Regions from separate parts of the Pseudoalteromonas sp. G5_S1_14_S5 genome, predicted to be linked through region 2. Evidence: riboswitches for the same ligand, from Rfam matches in the RefSeq annotation. Region 2 holds a riboswitch; the other holds the start of a gene.
What was found. Region 2 has a riboswitch for cyclic di-GMP ahead of ACTRWI_RS14545 (TfoX/Sxy family DNA transformation protein). Riboswitches for the same ligand answer to the same signal wherever they lie in the genome.

Region 1 (7,854 bases), on a different contig from region 2:
GGCGAGACTTAGCTGCATCAAATCACCCAACTCCCCCGAAGGGAATTGTTTTTTATTGGCAAACCACAACAAATATTCTTCGGGTAAATCTATCAACTTACGACCCGCATACTTTCCAAATGGCATCTGCATTCGAGCCAACTTAATCAGGTTCTCTTTCTCTAACATTGTTCTGTCTTTCTATGCGTCATCCATGTTCTGTAGAGTATCACCTAAACGATCAACCCAATAGTTGATTACATATTTGGCGAGCACAAAAATTTGGTCAATGACGACAGAATCATAATCATAATCATCCAACTTGCTCTTCAAACGATCGGCGTCACGCAGCCCTAATCTTGCCCAAACGAGTACCACTCCCCCATCAGGACCACGCTGAAAATCTTCATAAGTAGTGAATTTGGTGGCAGTCTTGATTGGGCCGCCTGCACAACCAAACAAAATGATGCTGGTTGCGACAAGCAAAAGTAGTTTTAGAGGATTCTCAGCACACTTAGATTGGAAAAAAAACACCAAAGTATGCCACACCATATATGAAGAGTTTGTAGAAAAAGGGGCTATAACTCAGAGCTAACTCAAAAATTAGTTGTGTTGAACAGTGTGAGCATACTCTACGATCACTTGATTTCCTTCGATGTAGGCATTTTGGATCTCTCCATCCACACTCATTCTACTTTTCAAATAGACCACTTTAGGACCAGAGTCAGTTCCTTCTTTAAGTGACGGGGATACGTTTCTCGGCTCCAAATGAAGTAGACGACAGAAATGACTCACAAATGACATAGTCAGCGGTGACTCCCCTCGCAACACATTTGAGAAATCAAGCTGACTCATACCAAGCTTCTTTGAAAACTCCATCTGCGTGATTCGCATTCGTGATTTTTGTGACATCCACGTTTGGTATAACGCTTCTCTATCTTGTTCAGTGAATTCCATACTGACTCCTTTATATAATTCATACTAATTAATTGTCCGGTTCTTCATACATAGCGTGTCAGGGTTCGGTTAGCGGAAACCAAAGGTTTGGTTTTGATATGCGCACAATTGTCTTTCAGAACAAAACATCACAATCGAAAAGCATTCACAAAAACGATCAGATCAAGTGCTTTATTAATTTATATCAATGACTTACACATTGAAAACTAAACATATAGCAAGTTAATTTGTATTAAGAATTAAAAGTTCGAGATTAGGATTCCACATTTCAATCTATTCATTCGCCTTTAGAAAACGCGTTGACTACGTTTGACTTGCCTAAACGCACCTCTGGCAAACTATTTGAAAAAATAGGACGCAAAGCCACCGGTCTGTCGACAAAGATTCTGTCTATGATAGCGGGGCCGCCACTTAATAGGATTTAAGTGTCAATGCATGCTGGAGTGTTCCCTTTTTTGTCGGTCAAATACAGTAAGGACAAATAATGAAACAACTCCCAAAAAAATCGCTTATCGCACTATCGCTACTTAGCGTAAGTGGAGCAAGCTTCGGTCACGGTTATGTCTCAGCATACAATAATGGCGCAGCTGAAAGCCGTGTAGCTCTATGTAAGTTCCCTGCAAGTGATACAAAAGAGAAAAACACTAACTGTGGTGCTATTCAATGGGAACCACAAAGTGTCGAAGGCCCTGAAGGCTTCCCTGAAGTCGGGCCCGCTGATGGAAAAATCGCTAGTGCACAATCTTCTTTAGCGACAGCGCTCGACGAGCAAACTTCCGATCGCTGGGTTAAACGCCCTATCCAATCTGGTTCTCAATACTTTGAGTGGACATTCACAGCAAACCACGTAGCGGCTAGTTTCAAATATTACATCACTAAAGAAGGTTGGGACCAAAACTCACCACTGGAACGTGCTTCGTTTGACCTTACACCTTTCTGTGAAATTGATGGTCATGGAGAGGTGACACAAGATACAGCTACTCACATTTGTAACGTACCGGAGAGAGAAGGCTATCACGTGATTCTGGCTGTTTGGGATGTGGGTGATACTCGAATGGCTTTCTACAACGTTATTGATGTGAAATTTGATGGCGACGGACCTATCATTCCTGATTGGGGCCAAGGTGGTCAAATCAACCCAACTCTCGACTTAAATATTGGCGATGCAGTTTACACTCGTGTCTTTGACCAGTCTGGTGAGAACGCTTCATACAGTACAGAGCTAGTGATTGAAAGCAACGAGCAAGGTAAAGCGAACAACTGGTCTTATGCATTGGCATCAAAGATCAACCAAGAGCAGACACAAATCAAAGCCGGTCAATTGAACGACCAAGGTGATTTCGCTCCTGTATACGGCTCAAACCCGGTTTACTTAAAAGCAGGTTCTGGCTTTAAGAGCGTAGAGATCGGCTACAAGATTGACACTCCAAAGCCAGAACATGAAGTTGAAGTAACAGGTTTGGAATCAGAGTACATAATCGACGAGAATCAACCGACTCAACTCGATCTTACTCTAGCAGCAACAGGCGATGTTCAAGCAGAGCTCACGGTATACAACCACCATCGTGAAGCACTTGCGTCTCAGAAGTCTCAACTTAAAGACGGACAAGTTGAAGATGTTCAATTAACTCTGTCGAGATCTGAAGCTGGCCACCACATGCTTGTGGTTGTAACTAAGGATGACCAAGACAACTTAGTTGACCAAAACACACTTGATTTCCATCTTATGGACAAACAGACACCGCCACCAGCAGACGATTACGATTTCGTATTCCCTGAAAGCATTGAATCTTACACTGCAGGTACAAAAGTACTAAGCAGCGATGGTAGCGTTTATCAGTGTAAAGAATTCCCATACTCTGGTTACTGTATACAGTGGGCACCAACGGCAACTCAGTACGAACCTGGTGTCGGTTCACACTGGCAAGATGCTTGGAACAAAGTCGACTAATTGATCGCTCTATACTTACTTTCATGTGAGTGAAGCTAAGCAATCAGCCAAACAAAAACGGATGCCAAGCGCATCCGTTTTCTCGTTCTATATTCATCTACAAATATGATCTTATAGTAGGTAATGGTCTGCCAGCAAAGCAACAAACAAAATCATGAGATGATAAATAGAGAACTTGAATGTCTTCATCGCCATGTTAGGCTCATCACGATACTTTAATACCCAGGCATGATAAACAAACCCACCGTTCAGCACCAAAGACGCGCTCAGGTATATCCAACTGCTCATTCCAACTAATACTGGCAGCAAACACACGATACTTAGCAGTAGTGTATACAGCAGAATTGAAGTTTTGGTGTAAGCTATCCCATGTGTCACAGGCAACATCGGAATATCCACCTTGGCATATTCGTCACGACGATGGATCGCAAGCGCCCAAAAGTGAGGAGGAGTCCAGATGAAGATGATCATCACCAGCAGCCAGGCATTAGAATGCAGCTCGTTCGTCACAGCTGTCCAGCCCAATAAAGGTGGCATTGCCCCTGCGATCCCTGCAATGACAATATTCTGTGGCGTCGCTCTTTTTAAATACATTGTATAGATAACCGCATAACCTAATAGGCTCGCAAAGGTTAGCCAAGCCGTAAGCGGATTAACTAACAAGGCTAAAGTCACAAAGCCAAGTAAGCCGATACCAGCTGCAAAGGCGAATACTCGTACGCTGCTGAGCTCACCCGATGGTAAAGGACGACGATTAGTACGAGACATTTGCCCATCAATTTTCTTGTCGATCAGATGATTAAATGCAGCGGCTGAACCCGCCATCAACCCTATCCCTATCATGCCAAATAATGCTTGCTGTAATGGCAATCCATTAGGCACAGCTAAACACATACCAACTAATGCCGTTAACAACATCAAAGCGACCACTTTAGGCTTGGTCAGTGTTAAATAGACCTTCCAAGCTGCTTTGTTTTGAGCAGCGCCTTCATCACTTAAAGCGGTATCTTGAACCACCATTTGATGCTGTGTTGAAGTTCTACTGACCATGATTACCTCCTTGTAATACACTGTTCTTTACCAAGCTCTCACTTGGTTTTCGGTGCCACACTACAAAGTTTGTTACAACCAAACTGACAAGCAGTATCGCCGCAACTAAGTTATGCAGCACTGCCATTGAAATCGGTAGATGAAACCACACGTTACTGATCCCTAGACTGACTTGCACTGCTAATAACAATGCCACAATGACACCCAGTTTTTGGTGCGCTGTTTGACCAAACTTCCACAACTGATATACGACCATTAGCACCATTATCGTTGCCACAATAGCGCCAAACCTATGCATGACATGTATGGTGAGCCTTGCTGGATACTCGAGTACACCAAACTCATAGTTATCATAACCATGCTGCGCAAAGTCGAACGCCTTCTTAAAATCTAGGTAACTTGTCCAGTTACCTTCACAGATCGGAAGTTGAGTACATACCAGCGCGGCATAATTTGAAGACGTCCAGCCGCCAAGTAAGATCTGTCCAATTACAATTACCAAGCCCAAAAGTGCAGCAAACTTGATAGTCGCCGAGTGCGTCGTGTAACCGAAGCGAGTCTGGAAGCTAGAGAGGCGGCAATAGAGCAGGCAGAGCAAAGACAGCAGAGTGAAACCTCCCATCAAATGTGCCATCACCACAACTGGCATCAGCTTGAGGGTTACGGTCCACATCCCTAACAAAGCTTGAAAGATGACCGTTGCCGCAATAAGTAACGGTAGCCCAGCAGAGATGATGTTCTTCTTAATACACCAAATGACCACAACAAAGATTAGAAGCCCTAAGGAACCTGCAAAGTAGCGATGTACCATCTCTATCCAAGCTTTATCAGCCTCAAGAGCACGTTCAGGGAATTGGAGGTTGGCTTGGTTTACCGCTATTGCATCAGACGGTACTGTGAGCTTTCCATAACATCCAGGCCAATCTGGACACCCAAGTCCTGCGTCCGATAATCGCGTATAAGCACCGAGTACAATCACTGTTAGCGTCAGTAAGATAGTCACTCGCATCACGAGCATGAGTAAATTAGGGGCTTTATTCTGCATCGTTTATCTCCCTATACTTATTCCCTTTCGCTGCCAGAGTTCAGTCACCACAGTCAAACCGATTTGCTTATCAGCTACCCAACACGCGATAGTTTAAGAAGCTTTCTTAAATCATGAATCATGCCTTGGGACTGCCCGACTAACTGCGACGGTTCAGAGACACTTTTGTATTCCATAACGAGTTGACCAAGGGGATCAATGATAACAATCGAAGCTGGCGCGAACTTGGTGCTCAATTGCTCTCCCCCATACAGAAATGACAAATCAGGTTTGTTAAATGCTCCTAGTAATGCATCCCCTTCAGAGACAAACACCACAGCGGTCACTCGTTCTTTATTCTTCCCCAGCGCTAAGTAGCTTTGATTCAAGTAGTGGAGTTGTTGTTCGCATAAGCTGTCGCAGTCCGTTGGAGCAATGTAACCCACCAACCAACCTTCTTCCCCCATCTGCGCCGTCAGTCCAAAATCTTGTAGAGTCAATCTTGGCTCAACTAACTCCCCAGTGTTTGTCACACCAGATGTGTACCAATTTTGATCTAATACCGTTTTAGCGATAATGGCAGGTAAGGCGAAGACCATAATCAATCCGATGAGTACAAGTCGACCACGTGATCGGCGCTGTTTAAACGCAGCAAGATTAGCATCGATACTTTCCTTTCTAGTTTGTGTTTGAAACTTATCCATTTTGACTCCCTGTATTGGCCGCTGCCGATCGCTAACGGTGTTTATACGGTTGCAAGCATTTACTTCTTATTCATGTGACTATGTTTCTTAAAGTATCTAAACCCAATCAACAACATCAGCGAGAGCAATACTGCAGCCATCACAAACCATTGAAATGAGTAACCAAAGTGCTTCTCAGACTTCATTGCCGTCGGACGCCATAACATTTCATAAGGCCATGAATCTAAGCTCTGAGGTTGAAAAATGAACGGCAACACCTCTTGTCCTATGTATTGTGATAATGCTTCTATGTTGATGTTTTGAATCCTTTTCGGCGTCGTGCTTTCTAGACCAAGTTCCTGACTTAACGGATTAACCGAACGTGTATACAAGCGACCAGACATCTCGATTGGTAGCGTTATTTTTCCTATTTCTGGTAGCTCTCTTCTGTCATTACTTGCTGCAACGAATCCAAGATCGATCAAAAGCTGTTTTCTTCCATCTTGAGTTTGAAGCTCGCCCAGCGTGTAAATCACATATCCCACCGTTCCTTGATTGATTTGATTGTCCAGCAAGAGAATTAAACCACTCGGTTTCACTAATTCGACGTCAGCTTTCAAGCCATTTAAGGTCGAAGGGGGCAACGGCTGCTGAGTTCCATCGCTTGCCTTTCGCCATTCATCGAGCACTGTATCTAGCGGCTTAGGAGGTTGCAGAGCTCTCTGCGATAGCTGCTGCTCATAACGCAGTTTCTCGTTACCTCTGTCTAACTGCCATAAACCCAACTTGATTAAAATGCCGACTGAAACCAAAGTTAAAGCAACCGCAAACCATAAACCTTTACTGCGGAACTTTCGCTCATCATAATTCAATCTGTTTGGAGTTATCACTATGGCGTCACCTACCTTTATCCTGTTATTCAAAGTTGTGTTGGTTGCCATGCTGTTTTTCATCGCATTCAACTTAATGAAAGGGCTCATCCAAATCGCTTCGAGCAAATACAATGGCAAAAAGCTGAGTCACTTCTTGGGGCGCCGAGTTATGTGGTCAGCTATTGCTGTGTTACTGCTATTGCTAGCTTTAGGATCTGGAGTTATAACGCCCAACCCTCGTCCTTATTAAAGCCTTTAGCCTTGTCGCTTCGCTAAAGGACGTAAACAAACACGAATAATCCTAACCAAACCACATCAACAAAGTGCCAATACCAGCTGCCAGCTTGGAATGCAAAATGGTCTTTGGGTGTAAAATGATCTTTGGCAACCCTAGCCAACAGTACGATTAAAAAGATCGTCCCTAAGCAGACATGTAAACCATGGAAACCCGTCAGTAAGAAGAAGGTGTTGCCATAGATTCCCGATTGAAGGGTCAGGCCCATATCTTGGTAAGCATGGATATACTCTTCAACTTGGAAAAATAAGAAGAACCCAGCAAGAACGATAGTGATCTCTAACCAAACGATTAACGCCATACGCTTGTTTTGTTCGAGGCTTAAATGCGCCATATGTAGCGTGATAGAAGAGAGTAATAGGATTATAGTGTTCTTAAGAGGAATACCTTGCCACGGCATAGCTTGTGTTGTTACACCATCCGGTGTCGTGGTCAGCGGCCACATTGATTGGAACATTGGCCACAACACTTCGTGAGTCATTGCATTGTTGCCCGCCCCGCCAATCCATGGGACAGAAATCATACGAGCATAGAACAGAGCGCCAAAGAAAGCACCGAAGAACATGATTTCAGAAAAGATGAACCAACTCATGCCTTGCCTGAAAGAGCGGGATATTTGCTCAGAATAGAGGCCGCTCAAGGATTCCGTTATCACATTGCTAAACCACCCAGCAAGCATGTACAACAACACCGCAAACCCAACAAACAGCACAGCCTTACCGAACACACCACCAGCGGCATCAGTACCCATGTTTTGCACGGTTAAACCAGCTCCAACGGCAACAAGAAACAGCGCAACGGCACCGACTAATGGCCAATGGCTTTGATGTGGAACGAAATAAACTTCCTTTTTAGAACTCATCGCTCAACTCCTTATGTTGATTCTGGTTCCTAGTTACTCGCGATTACATTGTGCTCAGCACTACTTGATTCCCCGACCACTTCACTCGTAATGTTAAACAGCGTATAAGAGAGCGTCAGTGTATGAATCGATTCTGGAATATCCGGCTCTATATAAAATATCAATCCCATTTCAGCACTTT
Region 2 (7,854 bases):
AATATCAGTGGTATCACAGATCGTTTTATCGACCCAATCCCTGCTCAAATGCGTACAGGTAAGCGTTGGTATGAAGGCACTGCAGATGCGATCTATCAAAACCTCCGTTTCATGCAGCTAGAAGAACCGGACCAAGTGTGTATCTTTGGTTCTGATCACATCTACAAAATGGATATTAAGCAGATGCTTGATTATCACAAAGAGAAGAAAGCGGCACTAACGGTATCAGCACTGCGTATGCCTCTTGCAGAAGCGTCTGAATTTGGTGTTATTGAGGTTGATGCGGAAGGCCGTATGATTGGCTTTGAAGAAAAGCCTGCAAACCCTAAGTCAATCCCTGGCGACCCTGATTCGGCATTGGTTTCAATGGGTAACTACGTATTTGAAGCAAATGAGCTTTTTGCAGAGCTCGTTGAAGATGCAGATCGCGAAGGTTCTTCACATGACTTTGGTAAAGATATTATTCCTAACATGTTCCCACGTGGTGATGTATTTGTGTATGACTTCAGTACCAACCGCATTACTGGTGAGAAAGAAGAAGTTTATTGGCGTGATGTAGGTACGATTGACGCGTACTGGCAAGCTCACATGGATCTTCTTGAGAAAGATGCACCATTTTCACTATACAACCGCAAGTGGCCACTGCACACTTACTACCCACCGTTACCACCTGCGACGTTTACAGATTCGGCTAATGGTCGTGTTCAAATCATCGATAGTTTAGTGTGTAATGGTAGTTATGTTCGTGGTTCTCGCATCGAGAAGTGTGTACTTGGTTTCCGTAGCAATATTGCATCAGCGTGTGACGTCAGTGAGAGTATCTTGTTAGGCGACGTAAAAGTGGGCGAGGGCTGTGTACTTCGTCGTGTTATCGTCGATAAAGATGCAGACATCGCACCGGGTACACAGATTGGTGTAAACCTGAAAGAAGACAAAAAGCATTACCACGTCTCTGACGATGGTGTAGTAGTAATCCCTAAAGGAGCACGAGTTGGTTACTAAGACTCTCTCGGTACTTTTTGTAGCGTCTGAAGTTGAAGGCTTGATTAAAAGTGGTGGCTTGGCTGATGTTGCCAATGCACTGCCAAAAGCGTTACAAACACTCGAACAGGACGTTCGAGTGACCATTCCCGCTTACCGCAATATCCAAAATATTGATTCTGCAGAAGTTGTTTTATCGACAGAGCTCGATCATTGGCCGTATACAGCTTATCAAGTTAAGAAGTTAAGTGTTGAAGGCGTACAAGTGTTTGGTATTGAATGTGATAAATACTTTGACCGTCCAGAAATGTACGCTGAAAATAATCAGGCTTATGCTGATAATGGTGAGCGTTTTTCGTTCTTTAGCGCAGCATGTTTGGATATGCTTCCTAAGCTTGGTTTCCAACCTGATATTATTCATGCGAACGATTGGCATACTGGCTTTGTTCCTTTCTTGCTTAAATCTCGCTACCAACAGCATGAATTCTTTGAGAACACGCGCAGTGTTATTTCAATCCACAACGCGGTGTTCAAAGGCGTATTCTCATACGATGAGCTGCACTGCCTTCCTGAAATGCACAGCCGCAATGTTCCGGAAGCGGCAGTTAGTGATACGCACGTGACAATGCTTAAAGCTGGTGTGTTATGCGCAGATAAAGTGAACGCAGTAAGCCCAACGTACGCGGAAGAGCTAAAAACAGAGCTTGGTAGTCATGGCATGGCGGCTGAGTTTCAGCGTAGAGCTTCAGATTTAGTCGGAATTCTAAATGGTTGTGACTACGGTGCTTGGAATCCAGAAACGGATGCATTTCTTCCTCGTAAATACAAAGCGACCAAACACAGCATGGCGCGTGGAAAATCAGCCTGTAAACAGAAGCTTCAACAAGATGTTGGCTTACCGGTCATCGATTGCGCATTGTATGGGATGGTTTGTCGCTTAACGAATCAGAAAGGTGTTCACTACTTGCTGCCTATCATAGAAAAGTTCTTGAAGAACGATCTTCAGATTGTGATTGTAGGTACGGGTGACCCTGTTTTAGCGAGCCAGCTGAAAGAGCTATCGGCACTGCATTCAGAAAAATTCTCGTTTGTAGAGGCATACAACAATGAATTAGCGCATCTAGTTGAAGCGGGTTCTGACTTCTTCTTGATGCCTTCTGAGTTTGAACCTTGTGGTTTAAACCAGATCTACAGTATGGCTTATGGCACCTTGCCTATCGTTCGCTCTGTCGGTGGTCTAAAAGACAGTGTTAATGATTATGATGAGGATCCAGAGGTTGCGACCGGCTTTGCTTTTGAAGAGCCGACTCCGCAGGCTTTGTTGGCCGTTCTACATCGTTCGTTGCTGCTTTACGCACAAAACCCATCTGAAATTAAGCGTGTTCAGCTTTATGCTATGCAGAAAAATTTTAGTTGGGAAGATGCTGCGAAAGGGTATCTAGCAATGTATCACTCTGCTATGTTGTAGCAGTTTACCTAGATACTCAAATTAGCAAAGTAGATAATATGAACTCACACAAGGCGCTCTGAGAATAGGGCGCCTTTTTGTTTTCTGGTCCGAGCACATCGAGTATATTAAGACAAAGCTTGCAAACTTATTGTAGTTCATAGAAAAAGTAGTTAAAGCATTCATGAGGCTAATGATAGGTTCGGTACTATTATCACCTAATCTTCTCAATTGCGTGATATCCTAAGTCATTGCCTTGTGATGAGGCATAGCTCCATATTAATAATTAAAGCGATAGGTATGTCTGAGAGTTTATTATTTCATAAAACATTTACTCACCCTACAAGCGATGAGTGGGTGGTATTTGTGCATGGCGCAGGAGGTAGTTCCTCAATCTGGTTCAAGCAGATCAAGGCGTATAAACAACATTTCAATTTGCTGCTCATTGATTTGAGAGGGCACGGTAAATCAGACAATATCCTTAAAGATCTGATGTCGAATCGTTACACGTTTAAAGCGGTTACTCTCGATATCCTTAAAGTGCTCGATCATCTAAAAATTCGTTCAGCGCATTTCGTTGGCATGTCGTTAGGGACTATCATCGTCCGTAATATTGCAGAGCTAGCCGCAGGGCGTGTACGTTCAATGGTATTAGGTGGTGCAGTCACTAAACTCAATACGCGCTCTCAGGTGTTAGTTAAACTCGGAAACCTAAGTAAACACATCATTCCTTACATGTGGCTTTATAGTCTTTTTGCTTACATCGTAATGCCACAAAAAAGTCAAAAAGAGTCTCGTCACCTATTTATCCGTGAAGCCAAAAAACTGTGTCAAAAAGAGTTTAAACGTTGGTTTATATTAACGGCTGATGTAAACCCTTTAATGAAGTATTTCAAAGACCGCGAATTGCCGATTCCAACCCTCTACTTGATGGGAGAGCGTGATTACATGTTCATCAAGCCCGTTAAAGAGATGGTTGAAGCACATGAGTCGAGTGAGCTGGTCGAAATCGCAAACTGTGGTCATGTTTGCAATGTTGAAAATCCAGAAGAATTTAATCAGCACTCTATTGATTTTATCCAAAAGCAAATCCAGTGATTTCTAAGTCGGTCATCTGAACTAATATAGAATTGAAATAAAATCGGGAAGTATTTTAGCTTCCCGTTTTTTAGGGGAGGTATCGGGTGAAGCAGCTAGGGCTCCATTCAGTTCATTTATTCAGGAGAGTTTGCACCGCACTGCCAACAAGAACCAAATTGTGCTTCGTTCACTTCATGACATTCACTGCAGCGCCATTCTTCGTAGATGATGGAATCTTGCTGCTTTTGATAGTCATTAACGATTGCGCGGGCTTTAGTGGCCATTTCTGGCTCATATAGCCACACATAAGGGTCAGTTTCTTCCGTGAATGGGATTTCCCCTTTCAAACCAAACAAACCTTCACCACGGACTTCACACGCAATATTTTCACTTTCTAATAATCCGCAGATGATGTGCGCTTCTGTCGGATTCGATGCACTGAAGATTTTCATTGAAATTGAACCTTATTCGGCTAGCTGTGTTATTTAGCTATTATAAATTATTCAGCAACAGGTGCTGAACGAAACTTACTCATCAACCATTTGGCTATAATTGGAAATACGCCTAGTAATGCAAATGACAATAGTACAGAAGGTGAAACGATACCTGAAAGCGAATCAATTTCTGCGAGTTGAGTACCAGCATTTAAGAATACAGCTGTACCTGGCAGCATGCCGATTTGGCTTGTTACGTAGTAGCGGGTAAGTGACATCGGCGTCAAGCCCATTAGCAGGTTGATAAGGAAAAACGGGAATACAGGAATAAGGCGTAAAGAAAACAAGTAAAATGCACCGTCTTTTTCTACACCTGTATTAATCGTAGACAGTTTGTCGCCAAACTTGGTTTGTATCCAGTCACGCATCAAGTAGCGGCTACTTAAAAAAGCAAGAGTTGCGCCGATCGCACTGGCGAAAGAAACCAAAAGCAAGCTATTCCAGAATCCAAATAGAGCAGCGCCAAGTAGTGTAACAACTGCTGCTCCTGGAATAGAGAAGGCAGTGATCAAGATATACGCGAGGAAGTAAGTCGCGGAAGCCGAAAAAAAGTTACTTTCTATATAGTCGTTTAACACGGCTTGTTGTGCTTTGGCGTTTTCCAGCGTGAGGTATTGACCAAAGTTGATGCCTAGTAAAACAATCGTCACGACTAGCACAATACCCAATATCATTTTCTTACTCATTGATACTTCCTCAAATTTTCAATGCATACCGTTAGTATAGATAGACAGGCAAAGCATAGATTAACTTTCATTAGATATAAAAAAAGCCGCAGAAATGCGGCTTAGTTGTATAAAAAGGGTGTACTGACAATGTTAATTTACGCGACTGATAAGCTCTTCGCGACGTTGCTTTGGGATAACCGACCAATGGGTACCATTGATCGCTCCTTCTAATGCCCAAAGCAGTTCAATACTGACAGAGGACGTATGAGATTCCTTGATGGCATTAAATGCGTTTACAGAGCCAGATTCATATAAACGTTCTACGGAATCAATCCCGGCTTTCTTCAACATACGCTCAGTGGCAAGTCGAAGGTTAGGGAGGTCTTTCAGTCGAGTAGGCTTAGCAGCGGACTGTTCAGCTTTCTCTTCTTTTGCAAAGCCCAGAGATGTAGTCGCAAGTTGTAAGATTTTCTCTTGGTCTTGCCATAGGCCTTCTGGTAAAGCGAAGTATTTAGTTACGACAGGGAAACCACGTTTTTTGTAGACGTACGGTTGAAACCCTTGTTGCTCGAACTCTTTTGTTGTGTCTTTGTCTGCTCGTATATGCAGCTGGTCGCTTACAACCAGAGCAAACATAGTGTCATCAGCGAAAAGACCGAATCCACCAAACATTGAGCGTGATTTTATTTTTCCTAGGGGCTCAAATAACTTCATTGAGTCCTTTAGTATCGGTTTATCCATGTTATTTATCTCGGTGTATTTGAACTGCGCCACCAAATAAGCAGGTCCGAGAGATTAGCAAAATGTTGCAATTACATTGTCAATAAGCCATAACTTACTAAGTTATTAATAGTTACTGCATTTTGCCATCGGTAACCCCGCTACCATACCAACGAGTGGTTTAGGCCGGAAGCTTTGCGTCTCACCTTTTCAAGTGATTTGCCCTGTGCGTGACTGATTGAATAGAATAAAGTTTTTGTTGAATGAGGCTCACAATTGCTATTTAAAAGTGTGATATTGCTTCAATTAATGATCTTTATTATATGAGACTAGGTTTATTTTATCTGCTGATAAAAAAAGCGCACCCAAAGGTGCACTTGATGAAAATAAACTCAATTTGTCAGTTAATTTAACGTTTTAACTGTACTACGTTCAACAATTTCTGGGTGCATTTCGAAGACGCGTTTTTCATGGTCTTTGTCTTTAATGCGCTCAAGCAGAATTTCGAAGGCGTTCTTACCGACACGACGCTTCGGTTGGTGAACGGTAGTTAATGGTGGAGAGAAGTACTCTGCCAGTTCGATGTTATCGTAGCCAATGATAGAGATATCTTCTGGGATACGGATGCCTTTCTGCTGCAAGCGACTCATTAAGCCGAGCGCCATGGTATCGTTAAAGCAGAACACTGCCGTAGGGCGTTCTTTCATCCCAACAATTTTGTCTGCGGCAAGTACAGCAGTATCACACTCAAAGTTTCCTTCGATGATCATGTCGTCACTTGCGGTAATGTTTGCTTCTTCTAGAGCGCGCTTATAACCAGCGATACGTTCAACACACGCTGCTTTGTCTAAGTGGCCACTTAAACAAGCAATCTTTGAGTGACCGCGATCGATTAGGTATTTAGTCGCTAGATAGCCGCCTTCTTCAGAGTTATCAATGATTTTATCTGCTTGAGAGCTCTCTGGGCCCCAGTCCATGACTACTTTAGGGATATCAGCATGACGGTCTAACATCTCTCTCAGTTCTTCCGTTAGGTCTGAACACATAACTAAGATGCCATCTACACGTTTCTCTGCAAGCATTCGAATGTAGTCACGTTGCTTCTCATAGATACCACCAGTGTTACACAGGATCAAAGTGTAGCCTTGACGGTAGCAGTAGCTCTCAACACCATCGATAACTTCAGAGAAGAATAGGTTTGTGGATTGAGTCACTAGCATACCGATGGTTCGTGTTGAATTACACTTCAAACTACGAGCAACAGCACTTGGAGCATAGTTTAATTCGTCTACTGCTTTATTTACTTTTTCTTGAGTCGCTTCTGCAACAAAACGTGTTTTGTTGATTACATGAGAAACGGTTGTAGTTGATACGCCTGCTAAGCGAGCGACATCTTTTATAGTGGCCATGTTTTTATCCTATTAGAAGCTACTTTCCCCAAAGTACGGAGTGAAGTAGCCGTTAAGCTACCTAACTAAGAGCTTAAATTTGTAGGGCTCTTTGGGTACTAAAGTGTTAAAAAACAAAAAACCGCTTGTGAGCGGCTTGTTTTAACACCGAAATGCTCTGAACTTTATAAGCATAGCATTTCGTGAATGTTTCATATTTTATCGTTTGCGATCACAATTCTAGACTGACTAGAAAATACTCGCAATACAATTCACCCAGAAATCCGGGTGAATTGTCACATTCTACGAAATTTATTTACCTAGTCATCAATTAAGCTTATTCAGCAGCTAAATATTGAGCATCTAATTGACAGAAAGCCATTAGCAGAGAGGAAGCTGCAGCGTAGAAACCGAATTCATCAACATCTTGACACTTAACGTTGAATTTCGGGATCCAAGTTAATAGCTGTTGTTCGATAAATTGTTGCTGAACTTCGAACGACTTTTCTAACTCTTCTTCTGATTCAGTTTCATTGGAACGAATGATTAAGTTACCTAAGAAGTCGAGTTCGATAGCGATGTGGTCTGCTGGTTCTTTGAGATCTTGGTTAACGACTAGGTTGTGCTCAGCCATGATCTCTTCCATCTCTTTCGCTGGCTTATCGTTTAGTAGGCCAGTTTCACCGATGTACATTGAGGCATAAGGAAGGGCGCCATGCTTATCCGTCTTTAGGAAAAGGTCGCAAAAGTCAGCAGACAGTTCTAGTTGTGCATCTTCGCGAGTTTGTAGGCGGTTCAGTGCATCAACCAACTTATCAATAGCAGGCTTTAGAGTTTCATTTTGGCCTAAACCAGTTAAGAAAGAACGAATTTCAATAGAATGGTAGTGGTCAAGTTCGTCTTGGGTGAGCTCTTTGACGAATAAGCTTGATAGCCACCAGTAAATTTCTGCTCTTTGCTCGTTGAACGCTTTCGTATCTTTCATTACATAGGTCCTGATTTAGTCTTGTGGTGTCTTTTCGCACACCAAGGCTGAGACGAGGTTATTTGCTAAATGCAAAGTTACTCGTTAGTAG

Region 1: another riboswitch for cyclic di-GMP. It lies ahead of gbpA (N-acetylglucosamine-binding protein GbpA); the one in region 2 lies ahead of ACTRWI_RS14545 (TfoX/Sxy family DNA transformation protein).

Annotation. Positions count from the first base shown of each region.
Region 1 is NZ_JBQKUM010000060.1:21,299-29,152, reverse strand. It holds partial or broken gene ACTRWI_RS16770 (DUF3820 family protein) at 1-168, opposite strand, end outside; gene ACTRWI_RS16765 (hypothetical protein) at 181-516, opposite strand; gene ACTRWI_RS16760 (hypothetical protein) at 583-936, opposite strand; cyclic di-GMP riboswitch class I at 1,259-1,348, shown strand; gene gbpA (N-acetylglucosamine-binding protein GbpA) at 1,421-2,887, shown strand; gene cyoE (heme o synthase) at 2,999-3,907, opposite strand; gene ACTRWI_RS16745 (COX15/CtaA family protein) at 3,927-4,982, opposite strand; gene ACTRWI_RS16740 (redox-active disulfide-containing membrane protein) at 5,057-5,665, opposite strand; gene ACTRWI_RS16735 (SURF1 family protein) at 5,725-6,624, opposite strand; gene ACTRWI_RS16730 (DUF2909 family protein) at 6,536-6,766, shown strand; gene ACTRWI_RS16725 (cytochrome c oxidase subunit 3) at 6,789-7,673, opposite strand; gene ACTRWI_RS16720 (cytochrome c oxidase assembly protein) at 7,703-7,854, opposite strand, start outside.
Region 2 is NZ_JBQKUM010000047.1:963-8,816, reverse strand. It holds gene glgC (glucose-1-phosphate adenylyltransferase) at 1-1,002, shown strand, start outside; gene glgA (glycogen synthase GlgA) at 992-2,449, shown strand; gene ACTRWI_RS14560 (alpha/beta fold hydrolase) at 2,729-3,526, shown strand; gene ACTRWI_RS14555 (putative signal transducing protein) at 3,643-3,960, opposite strand; gene ACTRWI_RS14550 (TVP38/TMEM64 family protein) at 4,008-4,688, opposite strand; gene ACTRWI_RS14545 (TfoX/Sxy family DNA transformation protein) at 4,821-5,384, opposite strand; cyclic di-GMP riboswitch class I at 5,539-5,624, opposite strand; gene purR (HTH-type transcriptional repressor PurR) at 5,795-6,799, opposite strand; gene torD (molecular chaperone TorD) at 7,116-7,763, opposite strand.